DNA from 3 places in the Burkholderia glumae LMG 2196 genome. Region 3 is predicted to be linked to each of the others. Evidence: predicted binding sites of a transcription regulator. Region 3 holds the regulator's gene; each other region holds the start of a gene.

Region 1 (4,712 bases), 1.0 Mb from region 3:
GCGCGCTCTACATCTCGGCGATCTCGCGAATCCTGCGGCTCGACGACATCGACGCGAAGCTGGCCACGCCGCCCAAGCCGGTGGTGGTGACCGACGCGCTGCCGTCCGAGCGGCAGCACGGCTGGAAATTCATCGCGTTCGGACCGGACGGCAAGCTCTATGTGCCGACCGGTGCGCCCTGCAACATCTGCGGGCCCGATCGCGACCGCTACGCGATGCTCGGCCGGATGAACCCGGACGGCAGCGATTATCAAGTGTTCGCGCGCGGCATCCGCAACACCGTCGGCTTCGACTGGCATCCGGCGACGCACGCGCTGTGGTTCACCGACAACGGCCGCGACATGCTCGGCGACGACGTGCCCGACGACGAGCTGAATTACGCGCCGCGCGCGGGCCTCGACTTCGGCTATCCGTATTGCCATGCCGGCGACGTGCCGGACCCGCAATACGGCAAGGGCCATCCATGCAGCAGCTTCACGCCGCCGGTGCTCAAGCTCGGCGCGCACGTGGCGGCGCTCGGCATGCGCTTCTACCGCGGTGCGATGTTCCCGGCCGGGTATCGCGATGCGATCTTCATCGCCGAGCACGGTTCATGGAACCGCAGCAGCAAGGTCGGCTATCGCGTGGTGAGCGTGACCGCCGGGCCGGACGGCCGCGGCGCGCGCATGCAGGTGTTCGCGCAGGGCTGGCTGCAACCCGACGGCAGCGTCTGGGGCCGGCCCGCCGACGTGCTGCCGCTGCCGGACGGCTCGCTGCTCGTCAGCGACGATTACGCGGGCGCGATCTATCGAATCACGTATACCGGGCACTGACGGCGGCAGCGGAGCGCGGCTTTCGACGCGGCGTAGAATGAGGCAGGCGCTGCGGCCGCGGCGCCACGCCTTGCCCGCCTCGCCTTTGCTATCGGATCTTTCCTAACGAATCGTCATGTCCAGCCAGCCGTCGCGCTCCCTGCCCGCTGCGCATCCGCCACGCTTTCGCTCGAAGACGCTGGCCGCCGCGCTCTCGTTCCTGCTCGGTGCGTTCGGCGCGCATCGCTTCTACCTGCACGGACACCGCGACCCGGCCGGCTGGGCGCATCTGGCCGGCACGCTGCTCGGCGCGCGCGGCATGCTGCTGCTCGCCGCCACCGAGCGCGCGTCCGGGCTCGGCTGGTGCCTCGCCGTGCCGGGCGCGATCTCGCTGCTGGCAGCATTCCTGGCCGCGATCGTCTACGGGCTGCGCCCCGACGACCGCTGGGACGCGCGCTTCAATGCCGGCACCGGCCGCCACAGCCAGTCGGGCTGGACGGTCGTGCTGGTGGTGATCTTCTCGCTGCTGATCGGCGCGTTCCTGCTGATGACGGGACTCGCGCTGTCGTTCCAGACCTACTTCGAATCGCAGGTGCAGGCGGCCAAGGCGCTGTCGCAGTAGTCGGCCTGCCGCGCCGGCGCCTTTAGAACAGGTTCAGCTGCGGCGTCCCGGCGCCCGCGCGCGCCGCCTCCTTCACGCGCTGCGGCGCATGGAACTGCGAGAAATCGAGAATGCCGCGCGCGCGCTCGTTCAGGCCGATCCGCTTGACCGCCTTCTGGAAGCGCTGCTTCAACAGATCGGCCCACAGGCCCTCGCCCTTCATCCGGCTGCGGAAATCGGCCTCGTAGTCCTTGCCGCCGCGCATGTCGCGCACGCGCGCCATCACGCGCTCGGCGCGCTCAGGAAAATGCGCGCCGAGCCATTCGCGAAAGAGCGGCGCCACTTCCCACGGCAGCCGCAGCACGATATAGCTCGCATGGGTCGCGCCGGCCTCGGCGCAGGCTTCCAGCACGCGTTCGAGGTCAGGCTCGGTGACGAACGGAATCACCGGCGCGATGCTCACGCCCACCGGCACGCCGGCCTCGCGCAGCGCGCGGATGGTGCGCAGCCGCCGCGAGGGCGTGGCCGCGCGCGGTTCGAGCGCGCGCGCGAGATCGGCATCGAGCGTGGTGATGGTCACCGCCGCGATCACCTGCCCGCGCGCGGCCATCGGCGCGAGCAGATCGAGGTCGCGTTCGATCAGCGACGACTTGGTGATCGCCGCGAACGGCTGGCCATGATCGTGCATCACCTGGATCACGTCGCGCGTGATGCGGCGCTCGCGCTCGCAGGGCTGGTAAGCGTCGGTGTTGACGCCGAGCGCGATCGGCTCGGGCACGTAGCCGCGCTTGCCGAGCTCGCGCTCGAGCAGCTCGGCCGCGTTGACCTTGGCGTAGATCCGGCTTTCGAAATCGAGCCCGGGCGAGAGCCCGAGATAGCTGTGGGTGGGCCGCGCGAAACAATAGATGCAGCCATGCTCGCAGCCGCGATACGGATTCAGCGAGACGTTGAACGGGATATCGGGCGAGGCGTTGCGCGTCAGGATGCTTTTCGCGCGCTCGTCGAATACCAGCGTGCGCAGACACGGACCAGGCCCGCCCGTGCCCTCTGCCTCGTCGTGGCCGGCGCCTGCCTGCCAGCCGTCGTCGACGCGCTCGCGCTGGTCCGTCTCGTAGCGCCCCTGCAGATTGCCCACCGCGCCGCGGCCCTTGCGCGGCAGGGGCGGCGCCACCGGAAATTCGACATCGGATCGATCGCTCATCATGCCTCTTCGTCATGCCGGCACAAGCGAACGTCGCGTGGGCCGAATACTGTTTATTTATACAGTATTCGGCCCACGCTGCCAAGTTGTCGCAGTTGTTGCCCGGTCGTCAGCCGTCTACGGCGATCGTCAGGGTCTCCTTGATCTCCTCCATCACCACGTAGCTCTTGGACTGCACCGCGCCGGGCAGTTGCAGCAGGATGTCGCCGAGCAGCTTGCGGTAGTCCGCCATCTCGCCGATGCGCGCCTTGATCAGATAATCGAAATCGCCGGATACCAGATGGCACTCGAGCACCTCGTCGATCTTCATCACCTCGCGCCGGAACTGCTCGAACATGTTGCCGCTCTTGTGATCGAGCGTGATCTCGACGAACACCAGCAGCGCAGCGCCCAGCAGGGCGGGATCCACGCGCGCGTGATAGCCGGTGATCACGCCGTCGCGCTCCATGCGCCGCACGCGCTCGATGCAGGGCGTGACGGTCAGTCCGACCTGCTCGGCCAGGTCCTTCATCGCCATGCGTCCGTCCTGCTGGAGCAGCCGCAGAATCCGGCGGTCGAGCTTGTCGAGCGCGCGGACTGGTTGACGTTGGGTTCTCATCGTGTTTTTTCTGAATTTCTAAAAAATACAATAACAAAACCTAGATATTCGACAATACCATAGCGCAAAAAACTAGGCCGGTTCGAGCGAGCAAGAGTTGACAAGTGCTTTCTCCGCGCCCCCGGCTTTTTCCATTTCGGAGCAGCTATGCGAGTCGTGATTCTGGGAAGCGGTGTGGTGGGCGTGACGAGCGCCTATTATCTGGCGCGCGCCGGCCATGAGGTGACGGTGATCGAGCGCGAGGCAGGCCCCGCGCTGGAAACCAGCTTCGCGAACGCCGGCCAGATCTCGCCCGGCTACGCGGCGCCGTGGGCCGCCCCCGGGGTGCCGCTGAAGGCCGTCAAGTGGATGTTCGAGAAGCATGCGCCGCTCGCGATCCGGCTCGACGGCTCGCGCTTCCAGTTGCAATGGATGTGGCAGATGCTGCGCAACTGCACGTCCGAACGCTATGCGGTCAACAAGGGCCGCATGGTACGGTTGGCCGAATACAGCCGCGACTGCCTGCAGGCGCTGCGCGCGGACACCCAGATCGAATACGAAGGCCGCACCGGCGGCACGCTGCAACTGTTCCGCACCCAGGCGCAGTTCGACGGCGCGGCGAAGGACATGGCCGTGCTGCGCGAGGCCAAGGTGCCGTTCGAACTGCTGAACGCGCAGGAACTCGCGCGCGCCGAGCCGGCGCTGGCCGCCGTCTCGCACAAGCTCACGGGCGGCCTGCGCCTGCCCGGCGACGAAACCGGCGACTGCCAGCTGTTTACCACGCGGCTCGCCGGGATGGCCGCGGAACTCGGCGTGCAGTTCCGCTACAACACGCCGGTGGATGCGCTGGCCGTGGCGGGCGGCCGGATCGCCGGCGTCCAGTGCGGCGGCGAGCTGGTGCGCGGCGACGCCTACGTGGTCGCGCTCGGCTCGTATTCCACGCGCCTGCTGTCGAACCTCGTGAAGATCCCGGTCTATCCGCTCAAGGGCTACTCGATCACGGCGCCGATCGTCGATGCATCGGCCGCGCCCGTCTCCACGGTGCTCGACGAAACCTACAAGATCGCGATCACGCGCTTCGATTCGCGCATCCGCGTGGGCGGAATGGCCGAGATCGCCGGCTTCGACAAGCGCCTCAACCCGGCGCGCCGCGAGACGCTCGAAATGTGCGTCAACGACCTGTTCCCGGGCGGCGGCGATACCTCGAAGGCGACGTTCTGGACCGGCCTGCGCCCGATGACGCCGGACGGCACGCCGATCGTGGGCCGCACGCCGATTCCGAACCTCTATCTCAACACCGGCCACGGCACGCTCGGCTGGACCATGTCGTGCGGCTCGGGCCAGTTGCTGGCCGACCTGATGTCGGGCAGGAAGCCGGCCATCCAGGCCGACGACCTCTCGGTGCACCGTTATCTCGGCGAGACGGCGGGCACCCCGCGCCCCGCCTACGCGTAAGCACGGCGCCTCCGCCGGCGCGCGCCAAACGACGAAGGGCACCCTCGCGGGTGCCCTTTTCACCTGTGCCTCAGGGCACGGGCCAAT
Region 2 (4,712 bases), on a different replicon from region 3:
GAGCTGCTGACGGAACTGGCCGTCGCGCGCGAGCCGGGCCTGTCGCCCGACCAACGCGAGGCGCGCGGCCGGGCCGCCTGGGCAGCGCCGCTGATCATCGCGGTGGCCGCCGCGATCCGCCACCTGCACGGGGTTCCCGAGATCGAGCAGATGCTCTCGACGGGTGCCGCGGCGATGAACATGCTCAACGCGATCCACGCGCTCGGCTACGGCGGCTTCTGGATCACCGGTGCCGACAGCTACGATCCGAACCTGGCCGCCGCGCTCGATTTCGAGCCGCAGGACCGGCTGCTCGGCTTCCTGATGGTCGGCACGCCGGTATCGGCGGCCGCGCCGCCGGCCCGGCCGCCGCGCGCGCATCACGTGCGCGAATGGCTCGGCCGCACCGCGATCTGAGCGACGATCGAGCCCGCCAGCCCGTCAGCCGCGCTCGGGCCCAAACCGCGCCGGTGCCCGGGCCGGCAGCCGGCACCGGCCGGCCGCCGCCTCAATGCAGCTTCGCGCCGTTCGCGGCGGCGAGTCCGGCAATCTGCGCGGTGCCGCGATCCTCGTAGGTGAATTCCGCGCCCTTCGCGGTCTGGATGATCTGGCCGCGCTCGATCCGGATCACGCGATCGGCGACGTGGAAATAGCGGTCGTCGTGCGAGACGACGATGAGCGTCTTGCCCTGGCGCTTCAGCTCCGGCAGGAACACCGTGTAGAACACGCGGCGGAAGGTCGGGTCCTGGTCGGCCGCCCATTCGTCGAACATCATCACGGGCCGCTGCTCCAGCATCGCGTGGATCAGCGCGAGCCGCTTGCGCTGCCCCGTCGAGAGATCGATCGTCGAGAACACGCCGTCCTCGATCTTCACCTTGTGCGCGATCTCGAGCTGCTCCAGATAGGCCTGCGCGCGCGCGATCAGCGCCGGGTCGCGCACCACCAGATCGTCGAACAGGTGATAGTCGGCGAACACGGCCGAATAGAGCTGCCGGTACGCATCCATCTGCCCGGCCTCGACCGGCTCGCCGTTCAGCAGCAGTTCGCCGTGGCCCGCCTCGTAGAGCCCGAGCAGCAGCTTGATCAGGGTGGTCTTGCCGCTGCCGTTCTCGCCGATCACGAACAGCATTTCGCCGCGCTCGATCTTCAGGTCGATCGGGCCGAGCTTGAACGGCGGCTGGTCGCCGACGGGCGGAAAGGCCCACGAGGCCCGGCGCAATTCGATCTCGCGCAGTTCCACGGCATCGGCCGCGGGCGCGCCGTCGAGCAGCCGCGCCTCGCGGTTGGCGAACTGCGCGGTCAGCTCGGCGATGCGCTGAAACGAGATGCGTGCCTGGATCAGCGCCGGCAGGCCGCTGGCGAGCGTCTCCACCGGCCCGCGCACGTAGAGCAGCACGATCACGAAGCCGCTGACCACTTCCGGCGAGACGCCGAGCCGCTGCTGCAGCAGCAGGATCGCGCCGATCACGACGAAGAACAGCGTCGTGCCCGACGCGCTCGCGCCGTAGTAGAGGCGCATCGCCTTGATCTTGAGGTTCGAGATGTCGTCGGCCGCCCCCGACAGGCGTAGGCCGAACACGCGCTGGCGGCGCTCGCGGTTGATCCGCAGCTCCTTCGCTCCCTCGGTGATCGCGCGGTACTGCTTCTGCAGTTCGTCCTGCGCGCCGCGCACGCCCTTGTAGTAATGGCTCCACTTGAGGCTCGCGTACTGGTTGATCGCCACGCCCACCACGATCGCGACCAGCGCGATCAGGAACAGCGACGGCGACAGCACCAGCATGTAGGCCACGCAGCCGAGCGTGATGGCGGCCGCGACCGCGAAGTTCGGGAAGCTGAAGGTGAACGCGCTGACCGTTTCCACGTCGCTGTTCAGCGTCGAGAGCAGCCGGTGCGTCTTGTAGCGTTCGAGCGCCGCGACCGGCGCGCAGACGATGCGCGCCGAAATGTCCTTGCGCAGCGCCGCGATGATGCGCTGGCCGGTGACGCTGTTGCCGATCCCGGCGATGCCGTTGCAAAGCAGCGTGACGATGCACAGCGCGATGAAGGTCATGGCCGTGTTCATGCCGATGCCGCCCGGCGCGTGCAGGCTGGCGTTGATCACCGACAGCAGCCAGGCGGTGCAAAGGCCGCCGGCGATGCCGAGCAGCGTCGCGGCCAGCGTGATCGGAAGGAATGGCCTCAGCAGTTGCAGCAAGGTGCCGCCGTAGTTCGCGCGGTTCATGGCGCCCTCATCGCGAGTCATCCGATAGTTCCTCGAGTTCATGGGTGTGTTCGTCGATCGCGCCGGGCCGGCAGCGGCCCTCGCGCCATTCGCGAGCGACGGCCTGCAGAGCCGCTTTCCCTGACCGCTCGCGCCGCCGCCCGATACGGCCCGTCCCGGGGCACGTCACTCGATAATGATTCTTATTTTCAACTCGCGAATGATATTAGCTGGCCATGGAAATGGCAACCGCACCCCCGGCATCGGTGCGACGCGGCCCGCTCCCTCCCCTGGCCGATTGGCCGGTTCGATTTGCCCCCGATTGTTGTCGATTGTCTTCCTCCAAAATACTGGATATATTCACAGCACTGTATTCATAAACAGTACGAGGTGAGCAATGGAACACCGGGTTCGACTTGTCAACGACACCGACCGCCAGATCCTCGCCTGGCTGCGCAGCCAGGTCGGCGACGAGCGCGTCGCGCGCGCCATTCACCAGCTCGGGCGGATACGCAAGCCCTACGTCTCGGCGATCTGCCGTTATCTCGGGATGCGGCCGCCGTTCTCGATCCAGCGGCCGGTGCGGCGTGCCGCGACCGATCACTCGGTCGGCGATCATTATCTATCGCTGATCCGCCAGCATCTGGCCGGCCATGCGGCGCGCTGAGGTCCGCCGCGGCGCGCGGCGGCCGGGGCCGCGCCCCGGAAGCGCCCAGGCTTGCCGGTCGGGTCCGGCGGCGGCATCGGCGGCGGCGCTGCCTTTTCCGTTTTCACGCGCCTGGCTGCTCACGGTCCTGCACCCTGCCTGCCCGAGGCCGAACCTCACGGCAAGGCGCGTCACGACGCTGTCGTCCGCGCCGGCACGGCGGCGGACACGCGGCGCGCGCTCGTCCGGCTGAGCCCTTGGCTGACGGGGCTGCTGGGCCTGTTCGGGCCGCGCGCGAGGCGCGGTGTGCGCCCGGCGGCGTCCGCGAAAGCGACGGGGCATGACGGCCGCGCCGGCACGCGCTTGCCTGCCGTCGGGACGAGGGCGAGCGCCGGCGGCGCTCACGGCCCCGTCATCGCGCCCGGCCGGTGGTAGCGGAACCGCACGGGGCGGTGTTCCCGCCGGCTTATCGAGGCGTGGCGGCAGAGGCCGATATCGCGTCGGACGAGGCCGGCGCCGCCGCGCTATCGGCCGGCGCCGCGCCCTCGTCGAGATAGGCGCCGCCGTCGCCGCTCAAGGCCGTCCGGGTCAGCATCGCGAGCTGCTGGCGCACGGTATCGATCGATGCGCCGGCATCGAGCGTGCGTTGCAAGGTCAGCAGCCGTTGCGTGTGCTCGTTCTGCACCTGCATGCGCTCCGAGCTTGCGTAGGCGCGCTGGCTTTCGAGCGCGGCGTGGACCTGCGCCGAGGGGTCGCCGCGCACGACGGTTTCGAGCGAATCGACCACGCGCTGCAGCAGGCGATGCACGGCGCTCGCCGAGAAGCCGCCCAGCATCGCCATCGCCGGCTTGCCGAAGCCGCTTGCACTGCTGCCCGCGAACAGATGCGCGGGCAGGATTTCGACGAGGATCAGCCCGGCGATGAGCCCGAGGATCAGCCGCGCGCCATACGAGGCGTCGAACTTCGGGTCGTAGGTCGAATTGGCGATGTAGCGATGCGCCTGGAACAGCGTCGCGAACGAGGCACCGAGCCCGGCGCAGCACATCAGGAACAGCATGTTGACGAGCAGCGCCGTGCCCGAGGACGCCAGCATGCCGCGTTCGAGATTCTCCTCGCTGACCTCCGCGGACAGTCCGCTCAGGATCACGGCGCAGAGAAAGCCGATCGCCGCCAGCGTCAGCGCGCGAATCAGCGGTACCGGGCCGAGCAGCCCGATCACGTGCGGCGTGTGACGATGCCGGTCGAGCAGCGCGATGCCCTGCGGCGTCGCCGGCGCGACCACTTGCGACAGCCTGGCGTGGATCATCGCGAAATCGCGCATGCGCGCGGCCACGCTGGCGCCGTCGGTGCCGGCCCGCTCGTCGCTGGACAGCAGCGCCACCAGGCGCGCGACCGTGTCCGGCGCAACGTGCAGCCCGTGCTGCAGCGCGTGGCGCGCCATCGCCTCGCACTCGTGGCGCAGTTGCGCGGCGAGCGTGGGCGCGCCGGGGGCCGCCACCTCGGGCGCCGTATCGGGACGCACGGCCTTGGCAAGCGCGAGCAGCGCCGGATTCGCTTTCATGGATGGCATCTCGTGCGCCGGTGCGGCCCGCAGGTGAGCCTGCAAGGCTCGCGCCGCCGCAGCGCCGCCGGCAAGGCGGGCCGCGGCGGCTTCTTCGCGAGCGGAATCGGAAGCATCGACAGGTTGGCCATGGCGCTGAATTCAGGAAAGCGAAGCGATGAACGTGCACGACGCCAGCCCGTGCCGCCCGCGCCCTAACCGGCCGCGTCGACACCATCCGGACGGCAGGCCCATTCTCGGCGCCGGGCCGATTCCCCTCCATACGGCAAATGCGGTATGCACCGCGCTCTGCCTCGAAGCACCGGATCATTCGAATCACCTGCCAT
Region 3 (4,712 bases):
AGCGCCTCGAAGTAGAAGCCGATGCCCTTGGCCAGCGCCTGCGCGAACACGGCCGCGAGCGGCACCACCAGGAAGCCGGCCAGGAACAGCAGCGCGAGGCCGGTCAGCGCCCAGCGCACCAGCCGCGATTCGGTGACGGGATCGCGCCGGCGCGCGGCCTTCGCACGCGGCGCGGCGCCGGCGGGCAGCACGGCTGAGGTGGATTCGCGGCTCATTGCGCACCTCCGGCGGCGGCCGCCGCAGTGCCGGCCACGGCCGGCACCGGAGCGCTCGCGCTGCGGCCGGTGCGGCGCTGCAGCCACCATTGCAGCGTATTGATGAGCAGCAGCATCAGGAACGAGACCACCAGCATCACCACCGCGATCGCGGTGGCGCCCGCGTAGTCGTACTGCTCGAGCTTGGTGATGATCAAGAGCGAGGTGATCTCGGACTTCATCGGCACGTTTCCGGCGATGAAGATCACCGAGCCGTACTCGCCGAGCGCACGCGCGAACGCAAGCGCGAAGCCCGTCAACAGGGCCGGGAACACGGCCGGCAGCACCACCCGGCGGAACGTCAGCCAGCGCGAGGCGCCGAGGCAGGCGGCGGCCTCCTCCTGCTCGCGCTCGAATTCCTCGAGCACGGGCTGCACCGTGCGCACCACGAACGGCAGCCCGATGAAGGTCAGCGCCACCAGCACGCCGAGCGGCGTGAATGCGATCTTGATGCCCAGCGGCGCGAGATAGCGGCCGAGCCAGCCGTTGGAGGCGTAGACGGCCGCCAGCGAAATGCCCGCGACCGAGGTCGGCAGCGCGAACGGCAGGTCGACGATCGCGTCGACGACGCGCTGGAACGGGAACCGGTAGCGCACCAGCACCCAGGCCACCAGGAAGCCGAACACGGCGTTGATCAGCGCGCCGCCGAACGCCGCAAGGAAGGTGAGCCGGTACGAGGCGAGCACGCGCGCGGAAGTCGTCGCGGCGACGAACTGGTCCCAGGTCAGCGTCGCGGTCTTCAGAAAGGTGGAGGCGAGCGGTATCAGCACCACGAGGCTCAGATAGGCCACCGTGATGCCGAGCGTCACGCCGAAGCCGGGCAGCGCGCTCGGCTTGCGGAAGGTGTACGTCGTCATGCGAATGCGCTTCCTAGGTTGACATGGGAGGCGCGGCCGCGCCGAAGGTGCCGGCCGGCCGCGCGTCAATTCGAGTCCATCGTTGTATCGGGCCGCGCGTGCGCTCGCTCGCGCCGCGCGGCCTCGGTTTGCTGCCCTGCCGCGGGTACTGCGTGCCGCGCTTATTGCGGCTGGTAGATCGAGTCGAACACGCCGCCGTCGGCGAAGTGCGTCTTCTGCGCGTTGGCCCAGCCGCCGAAGGTGTCGTCGACGGTGTAGAGCTTGAGCTTCGGGAACTGCTTCGTCAGTTCGGCCGGCACGTCCTTCGAGCGCGGGCGATAGAAATTGCGCGCCGCGATTTCCTGGCCCTGCTTGCTGTAGAGGAAGTTCAGATAGGCTTCGGCCAGCTTGCGGTCGCCCTTCCTGTCCACCACCTTGTCGACCACCGCGACGGGCGGCTCGGCCAGGATGCTGACGGAGGGCACGACGATCTGGAACTTGTCAGGGCCGAACTCCTTCAGCGACAGGAACGCCTCGTTTTCCCAGGCGATCAGCACGTCGCCGATGCCGCGCTGCACGAAGCTGGTGGTCGCGCCGCGCGCGCCCGAATCGAGCACGCCCGCGTTCTTGTAGAGCTTGGCCACGAAGTCCTTCGCGCTCTGCGCGTTGCCGCCCGGCCGGTGCAGCGCGTAGGCCCAGGCCGCGAGGTAGTTCCAGCGCGCGCCGCCCGAGGTTTTCGGGTTCGGCGTGACGATCGACACGCCCGGCTTGATCAGGTCGTCCCAATCCTTGATGCCCTTCGGGTTGCCCTTGCGCACCAGGAACACGATGGTGGAGGTGTAAGGCGAGGCGTTGTCGGGCAGGCGCTTCTGCCAGTCCTTGGCGACGAGGCCCTTGTTGGCCAGCGCGTCGATGTCGTAGGCGAGCGCGAGCGTCACCACGTCGGCCTGCAGGCCGTCGAGCACCGAGCGCGCCTGCGCGCCGGAGCCGCCGTGCGACTGCTTGAAGTTGACGGTCTCGCCCGTCTTGGCCTTCCATTCCTTGCCGAACGCCTGGTTGACGTCCTGATACAGCTCGCGGGTCGGATCATACGAGACGTTCAGCAACGTCGTGTCCGCGAGTGCGTGCGTGACGCCGCCGAGCGCCGCCGTGCCTACCGCCAGCGTGGCGATCAGACGGCGGACCCCGCCCGCCAGCCCCATGTTGCCCTTGACCATCCCGTGATCTCCCGAGGTGCGTGGATCGTTTTTTGCAATGCCGGGCCAGTCTAGCGAAGGGCTTACATCATTAAAAATAATCGTTCCGAATTCTTTTATATGAAAAAGTGGTAAGGACCGTCCGACGGACGGTTGCGGCATCGAAACCGCCGTTTCGACGTCGCTCGATCGCGGCAGAATCGACGCGATAGCGCCGAACCTGAAGTAACGCTTGAATTTCCCCGACTACTGTATAAAAATACAGATCACTGTCTATCCATACAGTCCGACCATGACCAAACTCACCGCACGCCAGCAGCAAGTGTTCGACCTGGTTCGCCGCGCGATCGAGCGCTCCGGCTTCCCGCCGACCCGCGCCGAGATTGCGGCCGAACTCGGCTTCAGTTCGCCGAACGCGGCCGAGGAGCACTTGCGCGCCCTTGCCCGCAAGGGCGTGATCGAGCTGGCCGCCGGCGCCTCGCGCGGCATTCGCCTGCTCGGTCTCGACGAGGCGCCGCACCAGCTCACGCTGCCGCATGCGGCGCTGATGCAACTGTCGCTGCCGCTCGTCGGGCGTGTCGCGGCAGGTAGCCCGATCCTCGCGCAGGAACACATCTCGCAGCACTACGCTTGCGACCCGGCCCTCTTCACGAGCAAACCCGACTACCTGCTGAAGGTACGCGGGCTGTCGATGCGCGACGCCGGCATCCTCGACGGCGATCTGCTCGCCGTGCAGAAGCGCAGCGAAGCCAAGGACGGCCAGATCATCGTCGCGCGGCTCGGCGACGACGTCACCGTCAAGCGCCTGAAGCGCCATTCCACCGGCATCGAGCTGATCGCCGAAAACCCCGACTACGAAAACATCTTCGTGAAGGCCGGCAGCGCGGAATTCGCGCTCGAAGGCATCGCCGTCGGGCTGATCCGCTCCGGGGAACTGTAATACCGGGGCCGGCTGCCGGTCGCTTCGTCCGCTGCCGGCTTGAATCTGCTCAGCACGTTCGTCCCTCCATCCGATCTGGAGAACACATGGAACGCTTCACCCGCCTGTTGCCCTTCCGTCAATTCGGCCGCCTGCGCCATCTGCGGGGCCGCACGCCCTGCGCACCGCTGGCCGGCGAACCCGCCGAAACCGGCGCCCTGCCGCTGGCCATCGAGCCGGCCGCGGCGGCCGCGCTGCCGTCGGCGCTGCCGGCCTTCGCGCGCGTCTCGCTGAATGCCGGGCTTAATCATGCCGAGCCGGCACGCCGTGCGCCGGTGCGCGTCTACCACGGGCAATCGCGCGTGATCATGGTGGGAACGATCGATGCAGTGTGTCGCATGATCGATCGTTGTATCGCCGAGGAGCGCTCGGCGGCCTGATGGTCTGATACGCTCTCCAGGTTCCGAGACCGTCTTTCGAGACAGGAGGCCTGGTGTCCGTTTCCCCGTCGTCCGATTCATCGTCCGATTCGTCGTCCGTTCCGCCCCCGCGCCGCAGGCGGCTCGGCTGGCTGCTTGCCGTGGTTGCCGTCGCACTGCTCGCGGTGATCCTGTATGCGGCCGCGTCGCCCTATCTCGCCTTGCGCGGGTTGAAGCAGGCAGTCGATGCGCGCGATGCGCAGGCGATCAGCCGCTATGTCGACTACCCGGCCCTGCGCATCAGCCTGAAACAGCAGTTGACCGATGAACTGATGCGTCGCATCGACCTGCAGCGGCACGACAATCCGCTCGCGATGCTCGGCGCGATGGTCGGCTCGGCCTTGATCGGCCCGCTCGTCGATGCCTACGCGACGCCCGAGGGCGTCGCCGCGCTGCTCAGCGGCCTGCCGCCGAACGGCGATCCGCGCCAGCAGCCGCCGGCGCTCGATCGGCCCGCGCCGCCGGCTGCCCCACCCGCCCCGGCATCCGGCGCGCTGGCCGCGCCCCCCGCCACGGCCAGCGCGCCGCCGCCCGGCAGCGCTGCGGTGCCGCCTGCGGCGCCGCAATCGAGCGCCGCCTACCATGGCATCAACGAGTTCGTCGCCGTTTATCAGCGCAACGCCGGCGGCACGCGCTACGCCGCGATCTTCCGGCGCAGCGGCCTGTTCGGCTGGAAGCTCAGCGCGATCGATCTGCAGCCCTGACGCATCCGCGCCGCCAGGAGCGAAAGCGGCCGGCGACAGGGGCGAAAGCCGCCGCCGGCGGGCACGGAATTCGCGCCGCGCCGGCTCGCCTGCCAAGCAAGGGGGCCGGTCCGGCCGATCGATCGTGCCGATCGTGCCGATCGTCCCGCCCGGCCGGCGCTCAGGCCTGGGAGGCCGCCGCGAGCGCGGCTTCCTTTTCCTTCGCCAGCTCCTCGCGCTGCTCGTCGGACGACGCGCAGGCCACCAGGATGCTGCACGAAACGCGGTCGAGCAGTTGCGTGTTGCCGGCGCCCATCCACCAGCGCGAGAGCCCGCTGCGACAGC

What was found. Region 3 encodes LexA, which represses DNA repair genes until DNA is damaged. Its sites were predicted from a motif close to ACTGTATNNNNATACAGT; they were not measured.
Region 1: the regulator LexA is predicted to act here: its motif matches at 2,642-2,659, upstream of KS03_RS21620 (PA0069 family radical SAM protein).
Region 2: the regulator LexA is predicted to act here: its motif matches at 2,547-2,564, upstream of KS03_RS09120 (CppA family protein).

What each region holds. Positions count from the first base shown of each region.
Region 1 covers NZ_CP009435.1:1,997,569-2,002,280, reverse strand. The annotation lists gene KS03_RS21630 (PQQ-dependent sugar dehydrogenase) at 1-812, shown strand, start outside; gene KS03_RS21625 (NINE protein) at 928-1,413, shown strand; gene KS03_RS21620 (PA0069 family radical SAM protein) at 1,436-2,593, opposite strand; gene KS03_RS21615 (Lrp/AsnC ligand binding domain-containing protein) at 2,703-3,191, opposite strand; gene KS03_RS21610 (D-amino acid dehydrogenase) at 3,339-4,625, shown strand.
Region 2 covers NZ_CP009434.1:1,911,311-1,916,022, forward strand. The annotation lists gene KS03_RS09110 (nitroreductase family protein) at 1-396, shown strand, start outside; gene KS03_RS09115 (cyclic peptide export ABC transporter) at 488-2,242, opposite strand; gene KS03_RS09120 (CppA family protein) at 2,577-2,846, shown strand; gene KS03_RS09130 (hypothetical protein) at 3,292-4,386, opposite strand.
Region 3 covers NZ_CP009435.1:3,007,616-3,012,327, forward strand. The annotation lists gene cysW (sulfate ABC transporter permease subunit CysW) at 1-215, opposite strand, end outside; gene cysT (sulfate ABC transporter permease subunit CysT) at 212-1,111, opposite strand; gene KS03_RS25985 (sulfate ABC transporter substrate-binding protein) at 1,273-2,307, opposite strand; gene lexA (transcriptional repressor LexA) at 2,579-3,226, shown strand; gene KS03_RS25995 (hypothetical protein) at 3,313-3,645, shown strand; gene KS03_RS26000 (DUF2939 domain-containing protein) at 3,699-4,388, shown strand; gene KS03_RS26005 (universal stress protein) at 4,549-4,712, opposite strand, start outside.